Regions from separate parts of the Streptomyces sp. QH1-20 genome, predicted to be linked through region 2. Evidence: riboswitches for the same ligand, from Rfam matches in the RefSeq annotation. Region 2 holds a riboswitch; each other region holds the start of a gene.
What was found. A riboswitch is a leader RNA that binds a small molecule or an ion and turns the genes downstream of it on or off. The one in region 2 is predicted to bind cobalamin.
Positions count from the first base shown of each region.

Region 1: another riboswitch for cobalamin. It lies ahead of AB8O64_RS01620 (hypothetical protein); the one in region 2 lies ahead of AB8O64_RS24090 (ribonucleoside-diphosphate reductase subunit alpha).
Region 3: another riboswitch for cobalamin. It lies ahead of AB8O64_RS11520 (prenyltransferase/squalene oxidase repeat-containing protein); the one in region 2 lies ahead of AB8O64_RS24090 (ribonucleoside-diphosphate reductase subunit alpha).
Region 4: another riboswitch for cobalamin. It lies ahead of AB8O64_RS30720 (CoA-acylating methylmalonate-semialdehyde dehydrogenase); the one in region 2 lies ahead of AB8O64_RS24090 (ribonucleoside-diphosphate reductase subunit alpha).

Region 1 is NZ_CP166299.1:326,590-334,351, forward strand. It holds gene AB8O64_RS01605 (response regulator) at 1-617, opposite strand, end outside; gene AB8O64_RS01610 (sensor histidine kinase) at 619-1,794, opposite strand; gene AB8O64_RS01615 (MMPL family transporter) at 1,800-4,016, opposite strand; cobalamin riboswitch at 4,190-4,418, shown strand; gene AB8O64_RS01620 (hypothetical protein) at 4,600-5,583, shown strand; gene AB8O64_RS01625 (cysteine synthase family protein) at 5,580-6,602, shown strand; gene AB8O64_RS01630 (ATP-grasp domain-containing protein) at 6,599-7,762, shown strand, end outside.
Region 2 is NZ_CP166299.1:5,288,425-5,296,186, forward strand. It holds gene AB8O64_RS24075 (hypothetical protein) at 1-15, shown strand, start outside; gene def (peptide deformylase) at 133-762, shown strand; gene AB8O64_RS24085 (ribonucleotide-diphosphate reductase subunit beta) at 893-1,915, opposite strand; gene AB8O64_RS24090 (ribonucleoside-diphosphate reductase subunit alpha) at 1,906-4,287, opposite strand; cobalamin riboswitch at 4,445-4,584, opposite strand; gene mctP (monocarboxylate uptake permease MctP) at 4,829-6,454, opposite strand; gene AB8O64_RS24100 (DUF3311 domain-containing protein) at 6,451-6,660, opposite strand; gene AB8O64_RS24105 (MerR family transcriptional regulator) at 7,684-7,762, shown strand, end outside.
Region 3 is NZ_CP166299.1:2,560,775-2,568,536, reverse strand. It holds gene AB8O64_RS11530 (energy-coupling factor transporter transmembrane component T) at 1-689, opposite strand, end outside; gene AB8O64_RS11525 (SCO2322 family protein) at 686-1,363, opposite strand; gene AB8O64_RS11520 (prenyltransferase/squalene oxidase repeat-containing protein) at 1,360-2,622, opposite strand; cobalamin riboswitch at 2,809-2,963, opposite strand; gene AB8O64_RS11515 (aldehyde dehydrogenase) at 3,466-4,926, shown strand; gene AB8O64_RS11510 (ferredoxin) at 4,926-5,162, shown strand; gene lanKC (class III lanthionine synthetase LanKC) at 5,328-7,762, shown strand, end outside.
Region 4 is NZ_CP166299.1:6,813,484-6,821,245, reverse strand. It holds gene AB8O64_RS30740 (enoyl-CoA hydratase) at 1-182, opposite strand, end outside; gene mmsB (3-hydroxyisobutyrate dehydrogenase) at 179-1,105, opposite strand; gene AB8O64_RS30730 (enoyl-CoA hydratase/isomerase family protein) at 1,129-2,211, opposite strand; gene AB8O64_RS30725 (acyl-CoA dehydrogenase family protein) at 2,208-3,362, opposite strand; gene AB8O64_RS30720 (CoA-acylating methylmalonate-semialdehyde dehydrogenase) at 3,359-4,858, opposite strand; cobalamin riboswitch at 5,062-5,244, opposite strand; gene AB8O64_RS30715 (short-chain fatty acyl-CoA regulator family protein) at 5,313-6,722, opposite strand; gene aceA (isocitrate lyase) at 7,132-7,762, shown strand, end outside.

The DNA.
Region 1 (7,762 bases), 5.0 Mb from region 2:
ACCACCGCGTGCGTGCGGTCGCTGACATCGAGCTTCGCGAAGACACGCAGCAGGTGCGTCTTCACCGTGGCTTCCGCGATGGCCAGGCGTTTGCCGATGTCGGCGTTGGACAGGCCGTCGGCGACCGCGTTCAGTACGTCCCGCTCCCGTGCGGTCAGGGCGACCGGGGCGGGTTGCCGCATTCTGGCCATGAGCCGTTGCGCGACCCGGGGGGCCAGGACGGTTTCGCCCCGGGCTGCGGAGCGGATGGCGTCGACGAGTTGCTCGCGCGTGGTGTCCTTGAGGAGGTAGCCGATGGCGCCCGCCTCGACCGCGCGCTCGATCTCGACGTCGGTGTCGTACGTCGTCAGGATCAGAACACGCGTCCCGGTTTGGCCCGCCACGATTTCCCTGGTGGCGGCCACCCCGTCGAGGACCGGCATGCGCAGGTCGATCAGGGCCACATCGGGTTCAAGGCGCCGGGCGAGCTCGACGGCCTCCCGGCCGTTGCCCGCCTCGCCGACGATGTCGATGGTGGGCTCCGAGGCCAGCAGGGCGACCACGCCGGCGCGCATCACCGTATGGTCGTCCACCACGATGATGCGGAGGTTTCCTTCTGTCGCTGTCACAGCCGTCATGTCACACCTGACCGTTCGTGGGGACCATGGCGAGGACGCGGGTGCCGTCGCCGACCGAGCTGGTGACCGTGAGCTCGCCGCCGAGTTCGGCCAGCCGCTTGCGCATGCCGTCGAGGCCGAAGCCGCAGGAGTCCGCGACGACGAAGCCGCGGCCGTCGTCGGTGATCTCCAGTTCCAGACCGTAGCCGTGGTCGGCGAGGACGACGCCCACGGTGGAAGCGGCCGCGTGTTTACGGATGTTGGCCAGCGACTCCTGCGTGCAGCGCAGGAGGGCGATCCGGGTCTGCTGGTCGCATTCGACGTCCGGCAGCTCCGCGTCGACCGTGAGGCCGGTGTCCTCGGCGAAGCGGTCCAGGGTGCGGCGCAGGGCGCGGGCGACCGAGCCGGGGGCGACGCCGCTCTGGGGGGCGGAGCCGACCAGGACGCGCGCTTCGGCGAGGTTCTCGCGGGCGGTGTGCTCGATGGAGAGCAGCTGTTGGGCGCTCTTCCCCGGGTCGGTACCGAGTCCGGAGCGGGCCGCCTCGGCGAGCACGATGATGGACGCGAAACCCTGGGCGAGGGTGTCGTGGATGTCCCGCGCGAGCCGTTCCCGCTCCTCCGCGGCGCCCTGGCGCTGGTGGGCCTCGACCAGCTGCTGGTGGGCGTTCTCCAGCTCGGCGTTCAGTCGGCGGGCACGTTCGTCGCTCTGCCGCACGATGCGATGCACCAGCAGCCCGACGAGCACACCGGCCGCGTAGCCGATGACGGTGAAGGCGACGTTGCCCGTGAGGAGTTCCGTGTGCCGAACGGCCCGGGCGGTCACGGTCACCACCACGGCGGCGCCACTGTAGGCAATGGCCGATCCCGGGCTCGCGGCGAACATCCAGAATTGCGGGAGGGACACGATGAACAGCGCCGCGCCCCCGCCCGGCAGACCGCCCATCGCCCCCACACCGAGGGCGAGGACACTCAGATGAACGCGCGGACGCCACACGGGATTGCCCGGGAAGAGACGCAGGGTGGCGTAGCCGAGGGAGATCACGGCCAGCAGCGCCAGCGACCAGTATTTCGCCGCTCCGGAATCGTTCCGCACACCGATGACGGAGGGCGCCAGACCGAGGAGCACCCAGGCGACGGTGTACCACCGGTGAAGCGTCGGTATCCAGAACCGGTCGTTGGGCTGTGGCCGTTGAATCATGCTGGTCAGCCTACGTTTTCGAGCGGTCGGCCGACCGGGACGACGGGCGGTGCTCCGCGACCGTTCCGCGACGGCCACCAGCACCTGTCGCCGAGCAGCAGCATGAGTGCGGGCAGGATCACGATACGGATGACGAAGGCGTCGATCAGTACGGCCACCGCCAGGCTGAAGCCGATCTGCTTCATCTCCATGATGTGCAGGGGCACGAAGCTGGCGAACACCGTCACCATCACGAAGGCGGCGCTGGTCACCACACTCGCCGAGCCGCCGATGCCTTCGAGTACGGCCTGCCGGGTCGGCACACCGCGGAGCACACCCTCCCGGATCCGGCTGATGACGAACACCTGGTAGTCCATCGACAGGCCGAAGAGGATCACGAACAGGAACAGCGGTACCCGGGAGCCGACCGAGCCGGTGGAGGTGAAGTCGAGCAGGGGCTCGGCCCATTCGCCTTGGAAGACCAGCACCAGCAGACCGAGCGAGGCGGCGGCCGAGAGCAGGTTCAGTGCCACGCCGATGAGGCCGAGGAGCACGGAGCGGAACGCCCACACCGTCATGGCGAAGGTCACCAGGAGCAGGGACCCGATGACGATCGGCAGCTTCTGCTTCTGGTGCTCGGGGTAGTCGGCGTAGCGGGCGACGTCCCCGGTCACCGCGGTCCGGGCGCCGGTCACCTGGCCGACGGTGGCCGGTACGTACGTCCCGCGGAGGCGTTCGAGGGATGTCTGCGCCGCGTCGGAGCTCACGTGGTGCGGTACGGGCAGTTCCAGGAGGCTGACGCGCCGGTCGGGTGAGGTGCGCAGTTCCGCCGTGCCGGTGAGGGCCGGGTCGGCTTCGGCGCGGCGGGCGAGTTCGCGCAGCGCGCCGGTCACTTCGTCGGCGAGGGCGGGCTCAGCGCGTACGACGACCTGGTGCATGGACTTCAGTTCCGGGAAGGCGTGGTTCAGCCGGTCGTACGTCTGCATGGCGGGGATGGAGCGGGAGTGGGTCTCGCGGCCCATGTCGGTCAGTTCGAGGTCCAGCAGCGGGGCGGCCAGGGCGAGTGTCGCGAGGACGGCGACGGTCAGGGTGGCGGCCGGACGCCTGCTCGTGGCGCGCAGGACGGCCCCGGTGAGGCGACCGGCACCGCCCTTCGGCTGCCGGGGGTGCTTCGGCTGTGCGGTCCCGCTCCCGGCCGCGCGGGCGGCCTTGCGCAGCGCGCGGCGCTCCGCCCGCTCACCGAACGTGGCCAGCAGCGCGGGCAGCACGGTGAGCGAGCTGACCACGGCGACCAGGGTGACGACGATCGCGCCCGTGGCGATCGAGGAGAAGATGACGTCGTCCACCAGGTACAGCGTCGCGCTGGAGACGGCGACGGCGAGCCCGGAGAGCACGACGGCCCGTCCGGAGGTGGCCGCGGCGAGTTCCACCACGGCCTGCGAGCTGAGCCGGCCGCCCGCCCGGGCGCGTTCCTCCCGTTCGCGCTTGAGGTAGAAGAGGGTGTAGTCGACGCCGACGGCCAGGCCGATCAGCAGGATGACGTTGGTGCCGACGCCCGCGTCGGGGAAGGCGTGCGAGGCCAGCATGGACAGGCCGATGGCGGCGGCGATCGAGGAGAGTGCCAGCAGCAGCGGCACGGTGGCCATCGCCACGGAGCGGAAGACGAACAGCAGGGTGATCAGGGTGACGGGCAGCGCGATGATCTCCGTGCGGGAGAGGTCGTCGCCGCGCAGCTTCTCGACGCCCTTGCTGATGGAGGGGCTGCCGGTTTCCTCCACGCGCAGTGCGGGGTGTGCGGCCCGCACCGCGGCGGTCTGCGCCCGCAGCGGTGCGACGTGCTTCTTGCCGTCGAGCTCGGGGCCCTTCATGGTCACATCGACCCGGACCGCTCTGCCGTCGGCCGAGCGCACGGGCGCGCCCACGGAGGCGACTTCGGGAAGTTTCCGCATCCGGGCGGTGATGTCCCGGGCGGCGGTGTCCGCGGCGGTCCGGTCGAGCGTGTCCGTGCCGGGCTTCGCGGTGATCAGCACGCGCTCCACGGGCTTCTGGTGCAGTCCGCCCCCGGCCGCCATGGCCTCCGCCCGGCCCGCTTCACCGACGCGGAAATCCTCACTGGTGGCGGCGTTGGCGCCCACCGAGATCCCGGCGCCGAGACACAGGGCGACGAACAGGAACCAGCCGCCTATCGCGCGCCACGGGTGCCCGGCACTCCAACGGGCCATACGTACAGGGAAGGTCGTCATGGTGTCCATGCTGGTCGCCGGGGTGCCGCTGCCATGAGCCTCGACCGGTTGAACTTCGTGTCCACCGGTCGGTGGACACGAGGGGTCGCCCCCAGCCCCCTTCGCCCCAAGTCCCTTTCCCTCACACCCCGGTGGGGTCGTCAGGCCCCCTGTCGCACACGCGTCCGCCCCTTTACTCTGGAGGCGCAGTCGGTTCGCGCTGTCCGCCTGGCAGCCGCGTCGTAAGAGGGAACCCGGTGGGAGTCCGGGACTGCCCCGCAACGGTGAGTGGGAACGAACGTCGTCATCGGCACCGGTCCGGGAGAACGGGTCCGGGAAGCGACGGCCGGTAGGTGCGAGGTAGGTCGCGTGCGACCTCGCAGGCCCACGAGTCCGAAACCTGCCCACTGCGCGCGTGCGGCCCGCACGCGCTGATCGCGGTGGCCTCGAGGGTGGGCCGGCGGGTGCAGGTGGGCATCGTGCTCGTGCCGGGCGGCGTCCGCTGTTCCTTCGCGTGCCCTCAGCGGTCCCGGGATCCCGGCGACGCGCGAAGGAGTGCCCTGGTGACCGATGTCCCTCGCCGCCCTCCCCCCAGGCCGCCTCGGTGACGTCCTCCGGGCAAGGGGGCGCCCCCGTCCCGCCCTCCCGTACGGCGGTCGGCACGGCGCCGCAGACCGATCGAGCCGTCGTCGACGCGCGGCCCGTGCTCCGCGTTCCGTGTGCACGGGACGGGCGGACCTTCTCGGGGGTGTGCCACGGCACCCTCGGGGAGCTGTTCCAGGGGCCGCTCCGACACGAGGGCGAGCAACGCATCGCGCTCGTCTCCTTCCCCGTCGACCGGCACTCCTGGGTGCATTTCACCCGGGGTGCCGGCCCTCCGGGGGCCTTGCCGGCCGGGGAGAAGACGGCGCGGGCCGCCGGGCTGTTCCTGGAGCGCTACGGCCTGACCCTGCCGCCGGGCCGGTGGAGTGCCCATTCCGACCTGCGCGTCGGCGTGGGCATGGCCAGCTCCACCGCCGACATCGTGGCGACGCTGCGCTGTCTGTTCCGGATCTTCTCGCTGCCCTACGACCCGCGTGCGGTGATCGAGGTGCTGTCCGCGATCGAACGCGCGGACAGTGTCTTCCTCGACGAGTTCGCGCTGTATCTCAGTGACCGGCACCGTGTCGTCCGCCGCATGGGAACCGCCATCGCCTTCCACACCGCGTTCATCACGGAGGCCGGCACCGTCGACACGGCCGCGGTGACCCCGCTGCTGCTGCGGCACTACCTGCGGCGGTCAGCGGACTACGAGCGCTGCCTGACCGATCTCCTCAAGGGCTTCTCGGCAGCCGATCCCGCGGCTGTCGCCCGTTCGGCGACGACCAGCGCCGCTCTTTCCCAGGAGGTGCTGCCCAAAGCCACGTTCGAGACCGTGCTGGCACACCGCGAGGAGTTCGGGGCGGACGGTGTGTTCGTCGCGCACACCGGCTGCCTCGTCGGCTATCTCTTCGCCCGCCGCCCCTCCCCCGCGCTCAAGGACGAACTGTCCGGCTTCTTCCACACGCTCGGCCACCAGTGCTCATTCGCCCAAGGAGGCTACGGGTGATACACGCCCATATCGCCGACGCTCTCAAGTCCCCGCACCTGATCCGACTGTCCGACGGCATGGTCCTGGCCCGCTTCGAATCCATGAAGATCTACTCCGCGCTCGCCGCGGTGCGCCGACTGCTCGACCGGGGCACGGTCCGGCCCGGGCAGACCCTCGTCGACAGCTCCAGCGGAATCTACGCCCAGGCACTGGCGCTGGCCTGTCACCGCTACGGCATGCGCTGCCACATCGTCGCGTCCACCACCGTCGACGCCACCACCCGCGCCCAGTTGGAGATCCTCGGCGCCACCGTCGAGCAGGTCGCCCCGTCGAAGAACCTCGCACTCGACCAGGAGCTGCGCGTGGCGCGGGTGCGGCAGATCCTGGCGGAGCGTCCCGACGTCCACTGGATGCGTCAGTACCACGACGACATCCACTATCTGGGATACCGGGAGTTCGCGGACATCGTCGCCACCGCGCTCCCGGACCGGCCGCTGACCGTCGTCGGGGGGATCGGGTCGGGCGCCTCCACGGGCGGGCTGGTCGAGCATCTGCGCCGGCGTGATCCGTCGGTCCGTCTGATCGGTCTGCAGCCCTTCGGGAGCGTCACCTTCGGCAGTGAGGACCACCACGATCCGGAGGCCATCATCGCCGGCATCGGCTCCTCGATCGTCTTCGACAACGTCCGCCACCATCTGTACGACGCGATCCACTGGATGGACTTCCAGCACGCCATGGCGGGGGCCGTGGCGCTGCTGCGCGAGCACGCGGTGTTCGCCGGCCTGTCCACGGGCGCCGCCTACCTCGCCGCCTCCTGGGAGGCGCGCCGCTGCCCCGGCCGGCTCCATCTGGTGATCGGGGCCGACACCGGTCACCGCTACGTCGAGCGGGTCTTCGCCCGGCACCGCGAGGCCCTGGACACCGCCGCGCTCGGCCCGGCCGAGATCACGTCGCCGGCGGACCTGTCCATGCCCTGGTCGACGATGGCCTGGAACCGCAGCCCCGCACCGGGCCGGCAGAAGGAGCTCGCATCGTGACGGTGGTCTCCCTGGAAGCCCTCACTTTCGGCCTGGGGCACCTGGTCCGGGCCGCCGACGCGCTCGGCGAGCGGATCCGGCTGCTGACCCGCGACCCGCTCGTCTACGCGCACGAACTGCGGCAGCTGCCGGACGGGGCCCTCGACGTGGTCGAGATCGACACCTTCGACGTGGAGGCCGTGGCCGCGGACCTCGCCCGCCTCCCGGGGCTGCGGGGGCTCATCAGCTCGACCGACACCTGGACGCTGGTCGGTGCCGAGCTGACGGCCCGCTTCCGGCTGCCCGGCCTGGACGCCGCCGTGCTGGAGCTGACGCGGGACAAGGCAAGGGTGCGCAATCTGCTCCACGAGGCGGGCCTGACGAGGGGCCGGGCAGTGGAGGCCGGAGCCCTGGGGGCCGACGCCGACTACCCGCGTCGGCTGGGGAAGGAGGTGGGCTTCCCCGCCGTCCTGAAGGACACCGCCGGAACCGGCAGCCAGAACGTCTGGCTCGCCCGGGACTTACCGGAGCTCGAAGAGGCCCTGCGCGAGGCCGGCGGGCGGCGGCTGACCGGCCGCCTCTTCGCGGAGCCGTACTTCTCCGGGCCTCTCTACAGCGCCGAGACACTCACCTGGGAGGGGCGGACCAGGCTGCTGGGCGTCTCCAGCCGGTTGATGTCGCACGAGCCGCACTTCCGTGAGGAGATCACCGCGTTCCCCGTCGCCTTCCCCGAGCCGCAACGCCTGTCGCTGGAGAAGTGGCTGGGCGAGATCCTCGCGGCAGTGGGGTACACCGACCGGTTTGCCCACGTCGAGTTCGCCCTCACCGTGACGGGCCCGGAGATCATCGAGATCAATCCTCGGATCGGCGGTGCTCTCGTCGCGGAGGGCATGTGCCGGGCTCTCGGCTGCAATGTGTACGAGGCGATGGTGGAGGCCTCTCTCGGCCGTCGCCCCCGCCTCATCGACGCGGAGCTGCCGGGCGGCCCGGCGGTCGCGTTCGTACTCGGATACCCGGAACGCGCAGGGGTGTTCACGGGTGTGACGGGCCTCGACCGGCTGGAGGACATGCCGGGGTCGCCCGCCTGGTATCCGGTCAAGCGCGTCGGGGACCGTATCGAGCACCTGGGCGACAGCCGGGGTTACGCGGGCATCGTCTGGGCGGAAGCGGACACCGCTGAA
Region 2 (7,762 bases):
GAAGAGGTCTGCTGAGCCGTCTGCTGAGCCGGAGGCCCCCAGTGGGCCTCTGGGGCCGCCGCGTCCCCCGTACTCTGTAGGGATCCTGTGGGATATGAGTTTTCCGGGTTCTGAGAGAGGCATACGGCGGACATGGCGCAGCAAGAGAGCGAGCAGCCGGTGAACGGCGAGTTCATCGTGGACACCGAGGACTGCGAGGCGCGCGAGCTCGCGTACCGCGAGCGCGGCACCTCCCGTCCGATCACCGTCGTCGGCAACCCCGTTCTGCACCGGGAGTGCAAGGACGTCACGGAGTTCGACGACAAGCTCGCCCAGCTGATCGACGACATGTTCGCCAGCCAGCGGACCGCCGAGGGCGTGGGCCTCGCCGCGAACCAGATCGGCGTGGACCTCAAGGTCTTCGTCTACGACTGCCCCGACGACGAGGGCGTCCGGCACACCGGTGTCATCTGCAACCCGGTCCTGGACGAGCTGCCGGCCGACCGCCGCGTCCTCGATGACTCCAACGAGGGCTGCCTGTCGGTCCCCACCGCCTACGCCGCGCTGGCCCGCCCCGACTACGCGGTCGTGCGCGGCCAGGACGCGAAGGGCAACCCGATCGCGATCGAGGGCACCGGCTACTTCGCCCGCTGCCTCCAGCACGAGACCGACCACCTCTACGGCCGGCTCTACATCGACCGCCTCTCCAAGCGCGAGCGCAAGGACGCCCTCCAGCAGATGGCCGAGGGCACCCCGCGCTACGAGATCGTCCCGAACGACTGATCCGTACGTACGGCTACGTACGACGAAGGGCCCCGCTCGATAGGAGCGGGGCCCTTCGTCGTCTCTTTGCCGCCTGCGGCGGCGAGCGCCCTGCGGGCGCGTCCTCAATCGCCGGACGGGCTTGGTTTGATCAGAACTCGTCGTCGAAGGCGACCGAGCCCTCGACCGCCACCTGGTACGCGGACGCGCGGCGCTCGAAGAAGTTGGTCAGCTCCTGGACGTTCTGCAGCTCCATGAAGGAGAAAGGGTTCTCCGAGCCGTAGACCGGTGCGAAGCCCAGGCGCTGGAGGCGCTGGTCGGCGACGCACTGGAGGTACTCGCGCATGGACTCGGTGTTCATGCCCGGCAGGCCCTCGCCGCACAGGTCGCGGCCGAACTGCAGCTCCGCCTCGACGGCTTCCCGCAGCATGTCGGTGACCTGCTGCTGGAGCTCGTCGTCGAAGAGGTCGGGCTCCTCCTGGCGGACGGTGTCCACGACCTCGAACGCGAAGTTCATGTGCATGGTCTCGTCACGGAAGACCCAGTTGGTGCCGGTCGCCAGGCCGTGCAGCAGACCGCGCGAGCGGAACCAGTACACGTAGGCGAAGGCGCCGTAGAAGAACAGGCCCTCGATGCACGCCGCGAAGCAGATCAGGTTCAGCAGGAAGCGACGGCGGTCGGCCTTCGTCTCCAGCCGCTCCAGCTTCTCGACCTCATTGATCCACTTGAAGCAGAACTGGGCCTTCTCACGGATCGAGGGGATGTTCTCGACCGCGTCGAAGGCGGCGGCACGGTCCTCCGGGTCGGGGAGGTAGGTGTCCAGCAGCGTCAGATAGAACTGGACGTGCACGGCCTCCTCGAAGAGCTGCCGCGACAGGTACAGCCGCGCCTCGGGGGAGTTGATGTGCTTGTACAGCGTGAGGACGAGGTTGTTCGCCACGATCGAGTCGCCGGTCGCGAAGAACGCGACGAGGCGGCCGATCATGTGCTGCTCACCCGGGGACAGCTTGGCGAGGTCGGCGACGTCCGAGTGGAGGTCGACCTCCTCGACGGTCCAGGTGTTCTTGATCGCGTCGCGGTAGCGGTCGTAGAAGTCCGGGTACCGCATCGGGCGCAGCGTCAGCTCGAACCCGGGGTCGAGCAGGTTCTTCTGTTCGGACGACATTACTGGCATGCCTCGCAGGACTCGGGGTTCTCAAGGGAGCAGGCGACGGCGTCGGCGTCCGGGGTCGCGACCTGCTGTACGGGGATGGTGGCGGCGGCGCCGGCCGAGCGGGCGATCCGGGTCGCCGGACGCGAGCGCAGGTAGTACGTCGTCTTGATGCCCTGCTTCCAGGCGTACGCGTACATCGAGCTGAGCTTGCCGATGGTGGGCGAGGCCATGAAGAGGTTCAGCGACTGGCTCTGGTCCAGGTACGGCGTACGGGCCGCGGCCATGTCGATCAGGGCGCGCTGCGGGATCTCCCAGGCGGTGCGGTAGAGGTCGCGCACCTCCTTGGGGATCCAGTTCATGTCCTGGATCGAGCCGTTGGCGTCCGTCATCGCGTCACGCGTGGTGCGGTCCCACACGCCGAGCTGCTTCAGGTCCTCCACCAGGTAGGTGTTGACCTGGAGGAACTCACCGCTGAGCGTCTCGCGCTTGAAGAGGTTGGAGACCTGCGGCTCGATGCACTCGTACACACCCGCGATGGAGGCGATGGTGGCCGTCGGCGCGATGGCGAGCAGCAGCGAGTTGCGCATGCCCGTCTTCGCGATCCGGGCGCGCAGCGCGTCCCAGCGGTCGGCCCAGCGCTGCTCGGCGTTCGGGTAGTGGTCGGGGTGCAGCACGCCGCGCGCGGTGCGGGTCGCGGACCAGGCCGGGTGCGGGCCGTGCCGCTCGGCGAGGTCGGCGGACGCCTCGTACGCCGCGAGCATGATGCGCTCGGAGATCCGGGTGGACAGCTCCTTCGCCTCGGCGGAGTCGAAGGGCAGCCGCAGCCGGAAGAAGACGTCCTGGAGACCCATGAGGCCCAGGCCCACCGGACGCCAGCGGCTGTTGGAGTTCCCGGCCTGCTCGGTCGGGTAGAAGTTGATGTCCACGACGCGGTCGAGGAAGGTCACGGCAGTGCGGACCGTGCGGTCCAGCTTCTCCCAGTCCATCTCGCCGTCGGCGCCCAGGTGCTGCGCCAGGTTGACCGAACCGAGGTTGCAGACGGCCGTCTCGCCGTCGTCGGTGACCTCGAGGATCTCGGTGCAGAGGTTCGAGGAGTGGACGACCTTGCCGGGCTCGGCGGTCTGGTTCGCGGTGCGGTTGGACGCGTCCTTGAAGGTCATCCAGCCGTTGCCGGTCTGCGCGAGGGTGCGCATCATCCGGGAGTACAGCACGCGCGCGGGGATCGTCTTGATCGCCTTGCCGTCGGCCTCGGCCTTGCGGTACGCCGCGTCGAACTCGTCGCCCCACAGGTCGACCAGCTCGGGGGTGTCGGCGGGGGAGAACAGCGACCAGTCGGAGTCCGCCTCGACGCGGCGCATGAACTCGTCCGGGATCCAGTGCGCGGTGTTGAGGTTGTGCGTGCGGCGGGCCTCCTCACCGGTGTTGTCGCGGAGCTCCAGGAACTCCTCGATGTCCGCGTGCCAGGTCTCCAGGTAGACACAGGCCGCGCCCTTGCGCCGGCCGCCCTGGTTGACGGCGGCGACGGAGGCGTCCAGCGTGCGCAGGAACGGCACGATGCCGTTGGAGTGGCCGTTGGTGCCGCGGATCAGCGAGCCGCGCGAGCGGATGCGCGAGTACGACAGGCCGATGCCGCCGGCGTGCTTCGACAGCCGCGCCACCTGGTGGTAGCGGTCGTAGATCGAGTCCAGCTCGTCCAGCGGCGAGTCCAGCAGGTAGCAGGAGGACATCTGCGGGTGCCGGGTGCCGGAGTTGAAGAGCGTGGGGGAGGACGGCAGGTAGGAGAGCGTGCTGGTCAGCCGGTACAGCTCGGCCACGTCGTCCAGGGCCCGCGTCGAGTGGTCCTCGGCGAGGCCGCAGGCCACGCGCAGCAGGAAGTGCTGCGGGGTCTCGACGACCTGGCGGGTGATGGGGTGGCGCAGCAGGTAGCGGCTGTGCAGGGTGCGCAGACCGAAGTAGCCGAAGCGGTCGTCGGCGCCGTCGGCGAGCGCGGCGTCCACGAGGGCGTCCAGGCGCTCGGCGTGCGTCACGACGAACGCGGCCGTCTCGTCGGCGATCAGGCCCTCGCGGTGGCCGACCGCGACGGAGGCGGAGAAGGAGAGCGCGCCCTGTCCGGCCGCCTCGTCGGCGATCGCACGCGTGAGCAGTCGCGCGGCGAGCCGGGAGTACTCCGGCTCCTCGGCGATGAGCCCGGCGGCGGCCTCGGTGGCCAGGGACCGCAACTCGGCCTCGTCCGAGCCCGGGTGCCGGCCGCGCAGTGCGGCGGCGGCGACCTTGCCGGGGTCGGTGGCGGGCAGATCGGCGGTGAGGTCGGTCAGGGTGCGCAGCAGCGCGGTCCCGGGGCCGCCGGTCGCTTCCGCTGTCGCTGAGACCGGATCGGCGGGCGCGATGGTCACGTGGGGCTCTCCCTCGCTCGGCAGTGGTGTGGGCCGGGCGGGCGGGCGCGACGGGCGCGTACGGGGACACCCCTGCACCAGGGCATGCCACGCAGCGTCCACCGGCCCAACCCGCGAGACCCGGACGAATTCGACGCCCTGTTCCGAGCGGAGGCTCGGAGGCGGGCGCGCTGTCGGCAGGTCCTCGGACTCTGGGTACGTAAAACCGCACACATACACCGTTGCGGGACAGTTCCGGATTTCCACCGGATTCCCCTGCGGCGACAGCGAGGACGAGCATACATCTAGTGCTGCCACTCGTACGCGCCCCCACATGTTGTGTCGCGCGGTAATGAGCTGGGTGCGGAATGTGCTAGAGCGCCCGGGTGTTGGACCTCGAATCGCTTATCGCCTGAGCCCCCGTCACGGCCCTCGGAGGCCTCCCCCGAAGCCCCCCGAAGGGCCTCTGCGAGCGTCGGGGCGGCACCCGCAAGGCGAAGGCCGCCGCCCCCCTGTTCGTCGGGGAGCGGCGGCCTCAGAGGCGCGGTCGGGGGTGTGGGGGTCAGTGGCCGCCGGGTGCTCCCGCGGTGGCCGCCGGGAGCTTCTCCACCACGCCCGGGTCACCCGCGTCGGCGGTGTAGTCCGACGCCTTCGTCTGGTCCACGCCGTCCGGGGCGCCGAGCTTCCTGAGCACGAAGGTGAGGACGATCACCACGATGACGTTGAGGACGAAGGCCGTGAGGCCGATGTAACCCTTCTCACCGATGAGCGGGATGAGGTTCGTGTTGCCGAAGTGGTCCTGCGTCGCGCTCGGCGTGTCGTACGCCCGCCAGGTGCCGTAGATCATTCCGGCCGCCCAGCCGCCGAGCAGCGCCCAGCGGTGGCACCAGCGGGTGAAGAGCCCGCCCACCAGGGCCGGGACGGTCTGCAGGATCCAGATGCCGCCGAGCAGCTGGAAGTTGATCGCGACGGTCTTGTCCATGGTGAGCACGAAGGCCAGCGCGCCGACCTTCACCAGCAGCGAGGAGAGCTTGGAGACCTTCGCCTCGTGCTCGGGCGTGGCGTCCGGCCTGATGAAGTCCTTGTAGATGTTGCGGGTGAACAGATTCGCGGCGGCAATCGACATGATGGCCGCCGGGACGAGCGCGCCGATCCCGATCGCGGCGAAGGCGACGCCCGTGAACCAGTCCGGGAACATGTTCTCGAAGAGTTGCGGGATGGCCAGCTGGCCGTTCTTGACCTTGACCCCGGCGGCGAGCGCCATGAAGCCGAGGATCGCCAGCAGCCCGAGCATCAGCGAGTACAGCGGCAGGATCGTGGTGTTCCGGCGGATGACGTTGCGGCTGCGGCTGGAGAGGACCGCCGTCACCGAGTGGGGATAGAGGAAGAGCGCCATCGCCGACCCGAGGGCGAGCGTCGCGTACGCCCACTGCGCCTCCGGCCCGGTCACCAGGGAACCGCGCGGCTTGCCGGTCGCCGGGTTCTCGACCGCGAACGCCTCGCCCGCCTTGGCGAAGATGTCGTCGAAGCCGCCGAGCTTGATCGGGATGTAGACGATCGCCACGATGATCACGATGTAGATCAGCGCGTCCTTGACGAAGGCGATCAGCGCCGGCGCCCGCAGCCCGGAGGAATAGGTATAGGCGGCGAGCACGCCGAAGGCGATCAGCAGCGGCAGGTCCTTCATGAACCAGTTCGACCCGCCGCCGACGCCCATCACGTCCAGGACGGCCTGGATGCCGACGAGCTGGAGCGCGATGTACGGCATCGTCGCGAGGATGCCGGTCAGCGCGAGGGCCAGCGACAGCCCCTTGGACCCGAACCGGCCGCGGACGAAGTCCGACGAGGTGACATAGCCGTGCTTGTGCGAGACCGACCACAGCCGGGGCAGGAAGGTGAACACCAGCGGATAACAGAGGATCGTGTACGGCACCGCGAAGAACCCCGCCGCGCCGCCCGCGTAGATAGCCGCCGGGACGGCCACGAAGGTGTACGCGGTATAGAGGTCGCCGCCCAGCAGGAACCAGGTGACCCAGGTGCCGAACGAGCGCCCGCCCAGCCCCCACTCGTCGAGATTGTTCGCGTTCTCCGCGCGCCGCCACCTGGAGGCGACGAAGCCCATGACGGTGACGACCAGGAAGAAGAAGATGAAGACGGCGAGCGCCACGCCGTTCACGCCGTCCTTCACCGCCGCTCACCACCCTTGCGGGCGCGCTCCTGGCGCCTGACGATCACATACGCGACAACGGTGAGCGCGGTCGAGAGGACCACCCACAGCATCTGGTACCAGTAGAAGAACGGCATGCCGATGAACGTGGGGGTGAGCCGGGAGTAGGAGTCGACCCACAGCATCGCGCCGAAGGGGATGGCCAGACACACCCCCGCGACGACCATGGGCACGGTGACGGCGGATGCCGTACGCCCACCCTTGGGGCCGCCCTCCGACGACACCGTGGACGGTGACGTCGTCGACTGCTGGGGCAGCTGCGCTGCCGACCCGGCGAGAGGCTCGGCGGGTGGTTCGGTCGGTGGTTCCGTCATGGTGGTGACTCCCCCCTGTGTGATCACTGCGTGATGCGCAGGAAATCTAGGGGAGGGTGCTACTGGGCGTCACCCCCTGTCCGCATATCGGTATGGCAATTTCAGGCCCGAGAGCGATGCGGCAGGCGGTGACGTCGGGCCCGCACGCGTTCGTACGCGGCCCCGAGGCCGGCGTCACGGCGCTGCTCGAAGCGGGGCCCCGGGCTGGAGCGGTCGCCACGTGCCCCGTCTGTGATCGAAGGCGACTATCTCTCCGATCGGCACACAAAAATCTATGTCGGTCAGAGTAGACATTGGGTGCCGGTGTGGTTATGGTTTCTCTTGTAGCCGAGATCGAGCAAGGCCCGGCAGAGATGAACTGCCGGGCAGCAGCACCGTAGTTCGCAGGACGGTGCGGTGGTGGAGTTTCGAAGCCAGGGTTGTTGCAGGACGGCGACGGGACTGACGACCGGACCGGGTGGCCCGCAGTGATCAGGGGCCGCCGTGGACAGGACCGCGGTAGCGGTTCAGTAAGTGCAGTTCGCAGTACCCAGCAGTGCAGTCAGTGAGCAGCACCCCGGTGAAGGCGTCGGCTGCGGACGCGCGCATCGGGCAGTTCGGCAAGTAGTAGCTCATACAGAGGGAAGAACGGAGGAGCCCCGCGCCATCAGGATCGCCCGGGCGGATCGCTGAGTCCGGGTACCGCAGGACATCGACAGTGAGGTGGTCTCCGGTCAAGCAACCGCGATCCCCGCACCCCCGGCAGCATCTCGGTCGGGTCTGCGGAAACGGAAGGCCGACGCAGTACTAGGGTCGGCAGATGGTGTAGCAGTTCCTTCGGGGCCCTGGTGCCATATGGCACCAGGGCCCCTCCATGCGTTCCACGGAGAGGTGCAGATGACAGCAGACGACTCGTTCGGCCGTCTCGATGACGACGACTACCCCGCCTACACCATGGGCCGGGCCGCCGAGCTAC
Region 3 (7,762 bases), 2.7 Mb from region 2:
GCCACCGAACGTTCCAGCGCTCCCTCCAGCACCGGCAGCCCCACCTGGAGCAGGGCCTTGAGGCCCCGGTCCGGGCGGCCGCGCAGCCGGCGGGCGGCACGCAGCCGCTGGACGTCCGCGACGAGGTTGGGTGCGAAGGTCATCGCGACGACGATGGCCACCCCCGCCTCGTACAGCGCGGCCGGCAGGGACTTCAGCAACCGGGCCGGGTTGGCCAGCGCGTTGGCCGCGCCGACGCAGATCAGCAAGGTGGCCAGCTTCAAGCCGTCGTACAGCGCGAAGACCAGCCCCTCGGCGGTCACCCGGCCGCCGATCCGCACCCCCTTCGCCCAGTCCGGGAGCGGGACCTCGGGGAGGGTGACGAGGATGTGCGTGCCCGGGATCGGCGAGCCGAGCACGATCGCGAACACCAGCCGGATGACGATCACGGCCAGCCCGAGCTTGAGGAACGCCCCGTACGAGCGCGCCCACGGCGCGTCCGTGCGGCGCGCGGCCACCACGTATCCGGCGACGGCGATCAGCAGGCCGAGCAGCAGCGGGTTCGTCGTGCGCGAGGCGGCGGTGGCCAGTCCGAGCGCCCATATCCACCAGGCGCCCGCGTGCAGCGCGGCCGCCCGTGCGGTGACGGGCGCGGGGCCCGCTCGCCCGGTGCGATGGCCGCCGGCCCGCGGCGGGGTCGTCCCACTCATGCGCGGCGGCGGGCCTGCCACACGGCGGCGGCGCCGAGGACGACCACGGTGGCGATACCGACGAGCAGACCGGCGGAAGGACCGCCGTCGTCCCCGCCGTCGGACTTGCCGGACTCGCCGGACTTCTCGGAGGCGGACGGCTGCTGCCCGGACTCCTGCGCGCCCACCTGCTCACCGCAGCCCGACTTCGGGTAGCCCGCGATGGCGCACAGCAGTGCCGCGGAGTTGTAGCGCAGCGGCTCGGCGACGGCCGCCAGCGCGTCACCTGCGCGGGCGTCCTCACTCACCTGCGCGCACGCGGTGCGCTGCCGGGGCGGGCGCTCACCGCCCGGCGCGTGCTCGGGTATGCCGAAGTCGAGGACGACCGCGACGCGCTTGCTGCCGTCCTTCGCCGGCGTGTTGGCGCAGATCGCCGAGAAGTCGCCCTTGTCGCGGGGTTTCGCGGCGCGCGCGGAGTCCTCGCTGACCGCGAACCGGAAGCCGATGGTGTCCCCGTCGTCCGGCCGCAGCACCGACGGCCCCTGGGTGGCGTACGCCCAGTCGCTGCCGGTGTGTTCCCAGAACGACCAGTACCGGTACCCCGCCGCCTGCGCGGGCACGGCCCCCAGGACGGCGAGGAGCCCGGCGACCAGCAGCGCGCCGACGGCTCGCGCGGCGGAACGCGCCACCGTCACAGCTGCTGCTTCTTGTTGCGGCCGCTGATCAGGAAGCCGACGCCGACGCTCGCGACGAAGAAGATGCCGACGATCCACCAGATGCCGATGGTGTCGTCGTCCTTCTTCTTCTCGTCCTTGGTCTCCGTCGATGACGGAGAAGCCTCCGCCTTGGGACCGGTCGCGGTCAACTGCTGCACCAGGTCGACGCCGGCGAAGTCACGCGGGTTGGCGCCGGCGGCGTGCGCGGCGAGCACGAGCTTGGAGAGACGGCCGGGGTCGCCCTTGGCCCAGTCGGCGGTCTTGTTGGCGCCGTCGCCGAGCCACTTCAGCGGCTTGGCCGCGGCGTCGCGGTGGCCGCCCGCCGCGAGGGCGAGGGTGGCGTCGGCGGTGAGGGCCGGGTCGGCCCCGCCCTGCGACATCGCGGACTTCAGGGCACCGTCGTTCGCGTCGATCTTCGCGGCCAGGTAGGCGGCCGCGGCGGCACCGGCGGACGGCGCGTCCTTGGGCTTGGCCGACTCGTCGTCGGCGCACTCCATCGGCTTGACGGGCATGTCGCCGCCCTTGGCGGGCGCGACGAGGTAGCCCTTGCCGAGCGCGGCCAGCGCGGCGGCGGTCGTGGCCAGGTCGTTGGGGGTGAGCTTGCCCTTCTGGTCCGGGTAGGCGAAGACGCCCCGCTCGTCCTCCTTCTGGTCACAGCCGAGCTGGAAGCCGATCAGCGCGTCGTAGGGGTTCTTGCCGCCCTTGGCCGTCACCTTGGCGGGGTCCTGGCCGGTGGCCGCGTACGCGCCGATCGCGGTGGAGGTGGAGTTGGGGTCGCTGGGGGAGCCGGGGGTCATGCCCCAGCCGCCGTCCTCGTTCTGGTGGGCCTTGAGCCAGCCCAGGCCCTTCTTCACCGCGTCGCCGTGCCCGCCGGCGGCCGCGAGGCCCTGCACGGCGAGGGCGGTCTGGTCGGTGAACTCACCGGCCTTGGGGTCGCACGCCTTGGCCGTGTCCGCGCGGTACGCGGCGAAGCCGCCGTCCGCGCACTGCTGCCCCGCGAGCCAGTCGACGGCCTGCTTCGGCGGGGCGACGTCCGTCGCCTTCTGCGCGAGGAGGGCCAGGGACTGCCGGAAGACACCGTCGAACTGCGGGTCCTTCTTGCCGTACAGCCCCGGGGCGGTGGCCGGGGACGGTGAACCGTCGGCGAACGCGGCAGGGGCCACGGCCGCGCTGAGGACGGCCGCGGTGGCCAGGGCCGCGGCGCCGCGGCGCGCGTGGACGGCGAAGGAGGGGGCCATGGAAGTCGGTGCCTCTCGGTGGGTGTCTCACAGCGGTGGGCGGCATACGGCTGGGTGCTACGGGTGGTGCACAGCCTCGCACGGCAGCCCAGCCGCGCACCTCGCGCGGTGGCACCGGGACGTCGGCTCCGTATACCTCGACGGTGCCGGTGTCCGGACGGCACCGCACGCGGCACGACCGGCTCCGGGGACCTGCCGCCACGGAGCGGGAGCTCCGGCTCGCACGACCGCACCGGGGTGCGGGCCGCGCTCACGGTTGCGGGTCAGCGCCGGATTCGCACCGGCTTTCCCCGTTCCGAGGCGGGATGAAGTTGTCACGCACACTTTAGCTGTCGCTTTACGGACACCTGGTGCCCTCCGGGCGGGTCGGCCGACGACGGCGCGGCAGCCGGGCTGGGGGCTTGCCCGTTCCGGACGGGGGCGTGTCGGCGGAGCGGTGCGCCGCGGGCGCCGCGCGGCGGTGGCCGTCCTGCGGGTGCCGCGCCGCGGCGGGGGTGTGTGTGGGCAGGCCGGGGTGCTTGTCCGTTCCGGACGGGGCCGTGTCTCGGAGCGCCGCGGGCGCGGCGCGGCGGAGCCGCAGGGTGGGTGGGCCGTCGGCCCGGAGGCGCTTGTCCGTTCCGGACGGGGTCCGTGCCGCCGCGCGGTGATGCGCTCGTCCTCGGCTCAGGAGGGGGCAGCGATGCGATCCGGGCCGCGGACCCAGCGGCGGCAACCGCGACAGCGGCTGTCGCCCCGCCCGCCGCGAGGCGACTGTTGCCCCCTCTCATCGGAACTGCTATCAGTTCTGATGCAGCGTCAGATCGAGGGTCGGTCAGACCCCCGGCCGTCGTGGAGGTGGTGCGGATGCGTGGAGTCATCGAGCACGGGCAGCTCTTCATCGGCGGGGTGATGGCCGATCCGGCCGGTACGGACACCATCGACGTCGTCTCGCCGCACACCGAGCGCGTCATCGGGCGGGTGCCGCACGCCACTCGCGCCGACGTGGACCGGGCCGTCGCGGCGGGGCGGGCGGCGTTCGAGTGCGGGGCCTGGGCGCGGCGGCCGCTCGGGGAGCGGATCGAGGTCGTCACGCGGATCAAGGACGCGATCGCCGCCCGGCACGAGGAGATCGCCCGGGTCGTCTCCGCGCAGAACGGGTCCCCTTACTCCTGGAGCGTCCTCGGGCAGGCGCTCGGCGCCATGATGGTCTGGGACTGCGCGATCACCGTCGCCCGGGACTTCCCCTACGAGGAGCGGCGGGCCGGCGTCCTCGGGCCGCTGCTCGTGCGGCGCGAGCCCGTCGGTGTCGTGGCGGCCGTCGTGCCGTGGAACGCGCCGCAGTTCGTGGCGGCGGCCAAGCTCGCGCCCGCCCTGCTGGCCGGCTGTTCGGTCGTCCTCAAGCCGTCCCCGGAGACACCGCTGGACGCCTATCTGCTCGCGGAGATCGTCGCCGGGGCGGGGCTGCCCGAAGGCGTGCTGTCGATCCTGCCCGCCGGCCGTGAGGTCGGCGAGTACCTCGTCGGGCACCCCGGCATCGACAAGGTGTCCTTCACCGGCTCCGTGGAGGCGGGCCGGCGCGTCATGGCGACCGCCGCCCGCAACCTCACCCGCGTCACCCTGGAGCTGGGCGGCAAGTCCGCCGCTGTCATCCTCCCCGACGCCGACCTCGACGCGGCCGTCGCCGGCATCGTGCCCGCCGCCTGGATGAACAACGGCCAGACCTGTGTGGCCCAGACCCGCGTGCTGGCGCCCCGCGCCCACTACGACGAACTCGCCGAGCGCTTCGCCGCCGCCGCGTCCGCCTTCGTCGTCGGCGACCCGCTGGACCCCGCCACCCAGATCGGCCCGCTCGTCGCGGAGCGTCAGCGCCGCCGGTCGCTGGACTACATCGCGCTCGGGCAGCGCGAGGGTGCCAAGGTCCTCGCCGGGGGCGGCCGGCCCGTCGGGCAGGAGCGCGGGTGGTACGTCGAGCCCACCCTCTTCGGCGACGTCGCCAACACCATGCGGATCGCCCGCGAGGAGATCTTCGGCCCGGTCGTCTGCCTCCTGCCGTACGAGGACGAGGAGGAGGCCGTCCGCATCGCCGACGACTCCGACTACGGGCTCTCCGGCAGCGTCTGGACGCGCGACGTCGAGCGCGGCATCGACGTCGCGCGACGGGTGCGCACCGGCACGTACTCCGTGAACACCTTCAGCCTCGACATGCTCGGCCCCTTCGGCGGCTACAAGAATTCCGGTCTGGGGCGGGAGTTCGGGCCCGAGGGCTTCGCCGCCTATCTGGAACACAAGACGATCCACCTGCCCGCCGGCCACGAGGCGCCGTGATGACCGAGCGCTGGCACGTGGAGGTCGACCGGAGCGTCTGCGTCGGCTCGGGGATGTGCGCGGGAATCGCACCGTGGGCGTTCCGGCTGGACGCGGCCCGGCAGTCCCACCCGGCCGAGGCGGAGACCGACGCGGCCGGGCCCGTGCTCGCCGCCGCGGAGAGCTGCCCCGTCGAGGCCATCACCCTGCGGGCCCTCGGGGACGGTGCCGCGGTCTTCCCGCCCGAGGACGCATGACCGGCGCCCGGGGCGGCGCGGGCAACCGGAACGGAGAGGCCAACAACCGGAACATGTGTTGCCTTGTTACTCGTGCGTTCCTCATAGCGGGTTCATGACATTCACGACTGTCCCCTCGCGGTGACGCCGTGGAACCCTCACGACGTCACCGGACGAGGGAGTGCGATGAACAAGGGCTACGCCGTCTACTGCGACGCGGACCGCCGGTTCTACGACGCCCCGCACCGCCTGCCCGCCGACGGCGACGGCCCCACCGGCTTCTACGCGACCGCCCGCCGTGAGCCTCCCGCCGACTGGCAGCGCCACGACTCCGGCGACTGGCGGGCCTTCCGGCCGCTCGACGCCCAACTGCCCAGCCAGGGCTGGAAGATCCACGTCTCCGCGTGCCTGGACAACGCCGAGCGGATCCTCGCCACCGTCTGGGACTACTGCGTACCGCGCCGCATCGCCTTCAAGTGCGTGCCGAGCCCGTACCTCCTGCACACCCGCAACGCCAAGTACGCCGACCGGGGCGGCAGCGGGAAGTTCATCACCGTCTACCCCGCCGACGACGCGCAGTGCCGGGCCATCGCAGAGGACCTCGACGCCCTGCTGACCGGCGAGGCGGGCCCGTACATCCTCACCGACCTGCGCTGGGGCGACGGCCCGGTGTACGTGCGGTACGGCAGCTTCACCGAACGGCACTGCTACGACGACAAGGGCGAGCTGCGCCCGGCCGTCGAGAACGCCGACGGGGTGCTCGTGCCCGACCGCCGGGACCCCGCCTTCCACGTCCCGGACTGGATCACCCTTCCCGACTTCCTCGCCCCGCACCTCGCCGCCCGCTCGGCGACGACGGTCAGCGACATCCCGTACCGGATCGACCGCGCCCTGCACTTCTCCAACGGCGGCGGCGTCTACGTCGGCACCGATCTGCGCACGGACCGGCAGGTCGTCCTCAAGGAAGGTCGCCCGCACGCGGGCCTGGCCGCCGACGGCGCCGACGCGGTGACCCGGCTGGAGCGCGAACGGGACGCCCTGCGCGCGCTGTCGGGGCTGCCGTACACCCCCGAGGTGCACGACTACTTCACCCTCGGCGACCACCACTTCCTGGTGCTCGAGTTCGTCGAGGGCAGGCCGCTCAACACCTTCTTCGCCCGGCGGCACCCCCTCGTCGACCCGGACCCCGGCGCCGAGGCCCTCGCCGCCTACACGGATTGGGCGATGCGGCTGTACCGGCTGGTCGAGGAGGCCGTCGACGCCGTCCACGCGCGCGGCATCGTCTTCAACGACCTGCACCTGTTCAACATCATGGTCGCCGAGGACGAGGAGTCGGTTGTCCTCCTCGACTTCGAGGCCGCCGCGCACATCGACGAGGGCCGCCGCCAGACCATCGCCAACCCCGGCTTCGTCGCCCCGGCCGACCGCAAGGGCTTCGACGTCGACCGCTACGCCCTGGCCTGTCTGCGCATCGCCCTCTTCCTGCCGCTGACGAGCCTGTTCGCCGTCGACCCGCACAAGGCGGCGCACCTGGCGCAGACGGCCAGTGAGCAGTTCCCGGTGCCGCCCGGCTACTTCGACGAGGCCGTCGCGGAGATCGTCCACGGGCCGCGTGCCGAGCGTGCCGCACGGGGGAGCGGCCCGGCCGGCCCGGTCGCCGCCGCCGACTACCTGCCCGTCGACCTCGCCGACTGGCCGCGCAGCCGCGACTCCATGACCGAGGCCGTCCTCGCCTCGGCCACCCCCCAGCGCGAGGACCGCTACTTCCCCGGCGACATCGCCCAGTTCGCCACCGGCGGCGGCGTCTGCTTCGCCCACGGCGCGGCCGGTGTGCTGTACGCCCTGGACGCCACCGGCGGGCGCGAGCGGTGCGGCGACGCCGAGGAATGGCTGCTGCGCCACACCAAGAGCCCCCGGCCCGGCACCCCCCTCGGCTTCTACGACGGGCTCGCCGGCGTCGCCTGGGTCCTCGAACGGCTCGGCCACCGCGCCCGCGCCCTGGAACTCGCCGAGACGATCACCGCCCAGAACTGGGACCAGATCGCCCCCGACCTGCACAGCGGCCTCGCCGGCATCGGCCTCGCCCTCGACTCCCTGGCCACGACCACGGGCGAGAGCGCCCTCCACGACGCGGCCCTGCGCTGCGCGGAACTGGTCATGGCCAGGCCGGTCGCCGAGGCGGGCGGCAAGCCCCGCGCCGGCCTCCTCCACGGCGCCACCGGCACCGCCCTGCTCCTGCTGCGCCTCTACGAACGCACCGGCGAGGCCGCGTTCCTCGACCGCGCCGCCGACGCCCTGCGCCGCGACCTCGCCCGTTGCGTCCTGGGCGTGGGCGACGTCCTCCAGGTCGACGAGGGCTGGCGCACCATGCCCTACCTGGGCGCCGGAAGCGTCGGCATCGGCATGCTGCTCGACGACTACCTCGCCCACCGGCCCGACGCCGAGTTCGAGCAGGCACGGGGCCGGATCGTCCGGGCCGCCCAGGCCACCTTCTACGCGCAGCCCGGCCTCTTCCGGGGCACCGCCGGCATGGTGCTGTACCTGAGCCGCACCACGGCCGCCGGACCCGGCACCGCCCCGGCCGACCTGCACCGCCAGATCACCTCCCTGTCCTGGGGCGC
Region 4 (7,762 bases), 1.5 Mb from region 2:
AACGCCTTCGGCGAGCCGGTGAGGACGATGCAGCCGATGTCGGGGTCGCGGTCGAGTGCGGCCGTGGCCTCGACGACCTCGTTCATGACCTGGAGGTTGAGGGCGTTGAGGGCCTTCGGCCGGTTGAGGGTGATCAGGGCCGTGCGGCCCTTGCACTCGACGAGGATCGTCTCGTAGGTCATGCGGTGGCCCTTCCGTTCTCTTCGGTGTTCTGGGTGGACCGGTCCCTGATCGTCCGGACGATCCCGGAGAAGTCCTCCGCCGCCCCCGGGCCGTCGGCGAACTGCGCGTACAGTTCCGCGGCCCGCAGGCCCAGTTCGGCGTGCACCCCGCCCGCGCGGAGGGCGTTGGCGGCGAGGCCGAGGTCCTTGGCCATCAGGGGCGCGGCGAAGCCGGGCCGGTAGTCGTGGTTGGCGGGGCTGCCCGGGACGGGGCCGGGGACCGGGCAGTTGACCGTGAGGGCCCAGCACTGGCCGGACGCGGTGGAGGCCACGTCGTAGAGGGCCTGGTGGGACAGGCCGAGGCTCTCGCCGAGGACGAACGCCTCGCCGACCGCGATCATCGAGATGCCGAGGATCATGTTGTTGCAGATCTTCGCGGCCTGACCGGAGCCTGCCGCTCCGCAGTGGACGGCCTTCTTGCCCATCGCCGACAGCAGCGGCTCGGCCCGCGCGAACTCGGCCTCGCCGCCCCCGGCCATGAAGGTCAAGGTGGCGGCTTCCGCGCCCGTCACCCCGCCCGAGACGGGCGCGTCGAGGGCGCGGTGCCCGGCCCGCGCCGCGGCGTCGTGGGCAGCCCGGGCGTCGGCCACGTCGATGGTGGAGCAGTCGACGAAGAGGGTGCCGGGCGTCGCCGCCGCGAGGAGCCCCTCGTCCTGGTAGAGGGCGAGGACATGGCGGCCGGCGGGCAGCATGGTGATCACCACGTCCGCGCCCGCGGCGGCTTCAGCCGCCGAGGCGGCCGGCTCGACACCGGCGGCCACAGCGGCTGCCAGGGACGCGGCCGACAGGTCGTAGCCGCGCACCCGGTGCCCGGCCCTGACGAGGTTGGCGGCCATCGGGCCGCCCATGTGGCCGAGTCCGACGAAGCCGACGACCGTACTCACGGGGCTCACGGGGTCCACGGGGCTCACCAGGGCACCTCCTGCGGGGCCTCGTCGGCGAGGGAGAGTTCCCGGGCGCCGAGCGGTGTGAAGAACCGGTCCACGTCCGCCTCGTCGACCTCCGCGAGCGTCGCCGGTGACCAGCGCGGGGCGCGGTCCTTGTCGATCACCTGGGCGCGGATGCCCTCCACCAGGTCGGGGGCGGACAGCGCCGCGCAGGAGACGCGGTACTCCTGCTCCAGGACGCGCTCCAGCGGCCCGAGGTCCCGGGCGCGGCGCAGCGCGGCGAGAGTGACCTTGAGGGCGGTGGGCGACTTGGCGAGGATCGTCCCGGCGGCTTCCTTGGCGGCCGGCACGCCCGCGTCGAGCAGCCGTTCGACGATCTCCTCGACGGTGTCGGCCGCGTAGCAGTGGTCGATCCACTCCCGGTCCTCGGCCAGCCGCCCCTGCGGTGCCTCGCGGACGTGGCGGGGCAGCACGTCGGGTACGGACCCGGCGGCGAGGTCCGCGGCGAGGGCGGGCAGCGCGTCGGCCGGTACGAAGTGGTCGGCGAGGCCGCACAGCAGGGCGTCCGCAGCGCCCACGGGCACCCCGGTGAGCCCGAGGTGGGTGCCGAGCTCCCCGGGGGCGAGGGCCAGCAGATAGGTGCCGCCCACGTCGGGCACGAAACCGATGCCCGTCTCGGGCATCGCGACCTTGGAGCGCTCGGTGACGATCCGCACGCTGCCGTGGGCCGAGATCCCCACTCCCCCGCCCATCACGATTCCGTCCATGAGGGCGACGTACGGCTTGGGGTAGCGGGCGATACGGGCGTTGAGCCGGTACTCGTCGCGCCAGAAGGCCGCCGAGGCGTCGCCGCCGGAGCGGGCGTCGGCGTGGATGGACCGGATGTCGCCGCCCGCGCACAGCCCCCGCTCGCCCGCGCCGCTGATCACGACGGTCTCGACGGCGGGGTCGTGCTCCCAGACGGTGAGAGCCTCGTCGACGCGGCGCACCATGGTGTGACTGAGGGCGTTGAGGGCCTTGGGCCGGTTGAGGGTGAGGTATGCGGCACGGCCCTCGGTGCGCAGCAGTACGCAGTCGTCACTGCCGTCCGTCGTCGGGGTCATCGGGCGGCTCCCGTCAGTCCGCGGGCCACGATCAGGCGCATGATCTCGTTCGTTCCTTCCAGGATCCGGTGCACGCGAAGGTCTCGGACGATCTTCTCGATGCCGTACTCGGTGAGGTAGCCGTAGCCGCCGTGCAGTTGCAGGGCGCGGTCGGCGACGGAGTAGCCGGTGTCGGTGGCGAAGCGTTTGGCCATGGCGCACAGCTGCGCCGCCTGGGGGTCGCCGCGGTCCAGGGCCTCCGCGGCCTGGCGGACCAGGGCGCGGGCGGCGGCGAGTTCGGTCGCCATGTCGGCGAGGCGGAACTGCAGTGCCTGGGCGTCGAGCAGCGGTGCCCCGAAGGCCTCCCGGTCGGCGAGGTATTCCAGGCTGCGGTGCAGGGCGTTCTGTCCGCCGCCGAGGGAGCAGGCGGCGATGCCGAGCCGGCCGCCGTTGAGCCCGTTCATGGCGATGCGGAAGCCGTCGCCCTCGGCGCCGAGCCGGCGGTCGGCCGGGAGGCGGACGCCGTCCAGGACGACCTGGCGGGTGGGCTGGGCGTTCCAGCCCATCTTCTTCTCGTCGGGGCCGAAGGACAGCCCGGGGTCGTCCCGTTCGACGACGAACGCGGAGATGCCTCCCGGCCCCTCCCCGCCCGTGCGCGCCATGACGATGTACACCTCGGCGGCTCCGGCGCCGGAGATGAACTGCTTCACGCCCGTCAGGACGTAGGAGTTCCCGTCGCGTACGGCGCGGGTCCGCAGCGCGGCGGCGTCGGAGCCCGCGCCCGGCTCGGTCAGGCAGTAGCTGCCGAGGGTGTCCATCGAGCACAGCCGGGGCAGCCAACGGGCGCGCTGGGCTTCGTCGCCGTAGCGGTCGATCATCCAGCCGACCATGTTGTGGATGGAGAGATAACCGGCGATGGAGGGACAGCCGGTGGCCAGTACCTCGAAGATCAGCACGCCGTCCGCGCGGGTGAGGCCGGAGCCCCCCGCGTCCTCGCGCACGTAGACGCCGCCGAGACCGAGGCCCGCGGCCTTGCGCAGCACGTCGAGGGGGAAGTGTTTGTCCTGGTCCCAGGCGACGGCATGCGGGGCGAGGTGTTCCCGGGCGAAGTCCAGCGTCGTCCCGGCCAGCGCGAGCTGGTCCTCGGTGAGGCCTGTCGTCATGGCGCTCATCCCATCGTGGGGATGGTGAAGCTCGCGCCCTCCTTGACCCCGGAGGGCCAGCGCGAGGTGACGGTCTTGGTGCGGGTGTAGAAGCGGATGGCGTCCGGACCGTGCTGGCCCAGGTCGCCGAAGCCGGAGCGCTTCCAGCCGCCGAAGGAGTGGTACGCGACCGGCACGGGGATCGGCACATTGACGCCGATCATGCCGGTGTCCACGCGCCGGGTGAAGTCGCGGGCGGTGTCCCCGTCGCGGGTGAAGATCGCGACGCCGTTGCCGAAGGCGTGCTCGGAGGGCAGCCGCAGCGCCTCCTCGTAGTCCGCCGCGCGGACCACCGACAGGACGGGCCCGAAGATCTCCTCCTGGTGGATCCGCATGTCCGGGGTGACCCGGTCGAAGAGGGAGGCGCCGGCGAAGAAGCCGTTCTCGTGCCCGGCGAGGGTGAAGCCGCGCCCGTCCACGACGAGTTCGGCGCCCTCCTCCACTCCGAGGTCCACATAGCCGCGGACCCGGTCGACGGCGTCGCGGCCGACGAGGGGGCCGAAGTCGGCCTCGGGGTCGTCGGACCGGCCGATCCGCAGGGTGCCGATCCGCTCCTTGAGGCGGGCGACCAGCGCGTCGGCGGTGTCCTCGCCGACGGGCACGGCGACGGAGATCGCCATGCAGCGCTCCCCGGCCGAGCCGTAGCCCGCGCCGATCAGGGCGTCGGCGGCCTGGTCGAGGTCGGCGTCCGGCATCACGATCAGATGGTTCTTGGCGCCGCCGAAGCACTGGGCCCGCTTGCCGTGGGCGGCGGCGGTGGCGTAGATGCGGGCGGCGATCGGGGTCGAGCCGACGAAGCCGAGCGCCTGCACCCGCGGGTCCTCGAGCAGGGTGTCGACGGCTTCCTTGCCTCCGTTGACGACGTTGAGCACACCGGGCGGCAGGCCCGCTTCCAGGAACAGCTCGGCGAGCCGGAGCGGGACGGACGGGTCGCGCTCGGAGGGCTTGAGGATGAAGGAGTTGCCGCAGGCGATGGCCGGGGCGGCCTTCCACAGCGGGATCATCGCGGGGAAGTTGAACGGGGTGATGCCCGCTGTCACGCCGATCGGGCGGCGCAGGGAGTGCACGTCGATGCCGGTCCCGGCGTTGTCGCTGAAGTCGCCCTTGAGCAGGTGCGGGATGCCGGCGGCGAACTCCACCACGTCCAGACCGCGCTGTATGTCGCCGAGGGCGTCGGGGACGGTCTTGCCGTGCTCGGAGGACAGCAGCCGGGCGAGGGAGTCCTTCTCGCCCTCGACGAGCTGGAGGAACCGCAGCAGGACGCGGGCCCGGCGCTGCGGGTTCCACTCGCCCCACTCCCGCTGGGCCTCGGCCGCGTCGGCGACGGCCGCCTCGGTCTCGGCCCGGTTCGCCAGGGGCACCCGGGCCTGCACGGCGCCGGTGTTGGGGTCGTACACATCGCCGTAGGCACCCGATGTTCCCGGGGTGTGCCTGCCGCCGATGAAATGGGTGAGTTCACGGACCATGGGAGAGCCTGCTCTCGTCAGGTGAGATCCGAGGACGGCGCGAAGCGTCCGGCGGAGGGCGCGAGTTGCGCGCGGCCGCCGACGGGTCGCGGGACGCGAAGGGCCGGGAACCGTCAGCGAGCGGGAACAGCCGCTCGCCGCGCCGGATCACCAGGGTCGTGGGTACGGACCGGTGCCATGCGTGTCTGCTCCATCCTCGTGGACAACACGGAACGTTCCGCGGCCGGTATCCTGACTCCCGGATCACCGCGCGTCCCCGTGCCTTCCCGACATCCCGCTCGTCAGTGGCGTGTACCGCGAGGACGAACTCCCCGGTCACAGTGGCGGGACCGTGCCGGATTCACACCGGCTTCCCTGCACCGCGGACCTTGTCCCCCGAACATATAGTTGGACGTCCTAGTAAGTCCAGGGTCTCCCGGCCCGGAGTGTCAGCGGCCCGGATCAAGGCCCGGGTTCAGCGGGGCCCGGCGTCCCGCACCGGGTACGGCACGAAGGTGCTGCGGTTCTCGTCGACGGCGAGGGGCCGGCCGAGCGGTGGGACGGCCCGCTGCGGGCAGTCCAGGCGTTCGCAGATCCGGCAGCCCATGCCGATGGGGGTGGCGGCCGTGGCGTTGTCGAGGTCGAGTCCGTCGGAGTAGACGAGCCGGGATGCGTGGCGGATCTCGCAGCCGAGCCCGATGGCGAAGGTCTTGCCGGGCTCGCCCCAGCCACCCCGGTGCCGGGTGACGGTGCGGGCGGTCCACAGATGGCGCTGCCCGTCCGGCATGGCCGCGATCTGCACATGGATGCGGCCGGGAGAGGCGAACGCCTCGTAGACGTTCCACAGCGGACAGGTGCCGCCGGCCCGGGAGAAGTGGAAGCCGGTGGCCGACTGCCGTTTGGACATGTTGCCCGCGCGGTCGACCCGTACGAAGGAGAAGGGCACCCCGCGCAGCCGCGGGCGCTGCAGCGTGCTGAGCCGGTGGCAGACGGTCTCGTAGCCGAGCCCGAAACGGTCGGCGAGCCGCTCGATGTCGTACCGCAGCTCCTCCGCCGCGGCGTGGAACTCGCGGTACGGCAGGATCAGCGCGGCGGCGACGTAGTTGGCGATGCCGATCCGGGCCAGCGGCCGGACGGCGGAGTCTTCGTCGTAGTCCTCCGAGGCGAGCCGGGTGAGTTCCCCGTCGTACTCGAGCAGGGCGAGCTGGGTCGCCATCCGGAAGGCCTGCTGGCCGGGGCGCAGCCGGTTCGACAGGTGCAGCACCCGGGCGCGGGGGTCGTAGGTGTGGAGGTGGTCGGCGTCGGCGGCGATGCGGACCCCGTGGCGTTCGGCGAGCCGGGCGGCCAGGGCGGGCAGCACCTCGCCGGGACGGATGCCGATCTCGGCGGCCAGTTCCTCGGCGGCGGTGTCGACGGTGTGAAGGTAGTTCTGCCGACGGTAGAAGAACTCGCGGATCTCCTCGTGGGCGGAGCGCGGGAGATCCGGGTCGTCGGTGCCGCGGCGCTCGGCGACCTCCGCGAGCCGCTCGGTCAGGGCCTGGTTGCGCCGGCCCAGGTCGAGCAGCACCGCCGCCACGGCGGGCAGCCGGGAGGCGAGTTCCGACAGATCGGTGGGCGAGACACGGGCGGCGGCCACCTCGTCGGCGAGGGCTTCGCGCAGGTCGGCCAGGACGCGGCCGGTGTCGCGCTCGGAGAAGAAGCCGGGGTCCACGCCGAACGCCTCGGTGAGCCGCAGCAGTACGGGCACGGTGAGCGGGCGGGAGTCGTGCTCCATCTGATTGAGGTAGCTGGGCGAGATGGCGAGCATCCGGGCCAGTTGGGCCTGGCTGAGCCGCCGTTCCTCGCGCAGCCGCCGCAGTCGCACCCCCGCGTATGTCTTGCTCATGCCTCGCTCGTGTTCCCGCTCACCCCAGGCCCCCTCCGGCCGCCCCCGGCTCCGTGCGCTCACCCTAGCCGGGGCGAGCGGACCCCGGCCATGGCAGCTCGGCAAGGTTGACAGAGTTGGCAAAGTTGGCAGACAAGCCCGGGAAGATTCACAGAACTTGGCAATCCGCCAGGGTTGATGACACTGAGTGCCACTGCCAGAGTCGTAGCACGGCCCGCCGGAGCCCCGGTTTCTCGACATTGCCCGCTCAACGGAGCTACGGCGGGCCGTACTTACCAGGGGAAACACTTCCCTTCACATTCTTGGCAGAAATCCGAGCACGTTCGGTGCGGGTCCGGCGCGGAGGCGCTGCGGATGCGACGCGGATCCGGCGCGGATTCACGCGGCACGGCGACACTGGGAGGCGGTCATGGCGCAGACAGGGACGACGACGGCCGAGGAGCTGGCACAGCGGTGGGCGACAGACCCGCGCTGGCAGGGCGTGCGGCGCTCGTACGGCGCCGAGGACGTGGTGCGGCTGAGCGGCAGCGTCCGGGAGGAGCACACCCTGGCCCGGCGCGGCGCCGAGCGGCTGTGGCGGCAGCTCCACGAGCGTGACTACATCCACGCGCTCGGCGCGCTGACCGGCGGCCAGGCCGTCCAGATGGTCAAGGCGGGACTGCAGGCCGTCTATCTTTCCGGCTGGCAGGTCGCCGCCGACGCCAACCAGGCCGGGCACACCTACCCCGACCAGAGCCTGTACCCCGTCAACTCCGTACCGACCGTGGTGCGCCGCATCAACAACGCGCTGCTGCGCGCCGACCAGATCGCCACCGCCGAGGGCGACGGCGCGGCCGTCGACTGGCTCGTCCCGATCGTGGCCGACGCCGAGGCCGGCTTCGGCGGCCCGCTCAACGCCTTCGAGCTGACCAAGGCGATGATCGCGGCGGGTGCGGCCGGCATCCACTACGAGGACCAGCTCGCGTCCGAGAAGAAGTGCGGCCACCTCGGCGGCAAGGTCCTGGTGCCCACCTCCCAGCACATCCGCACCCTCAACGCGG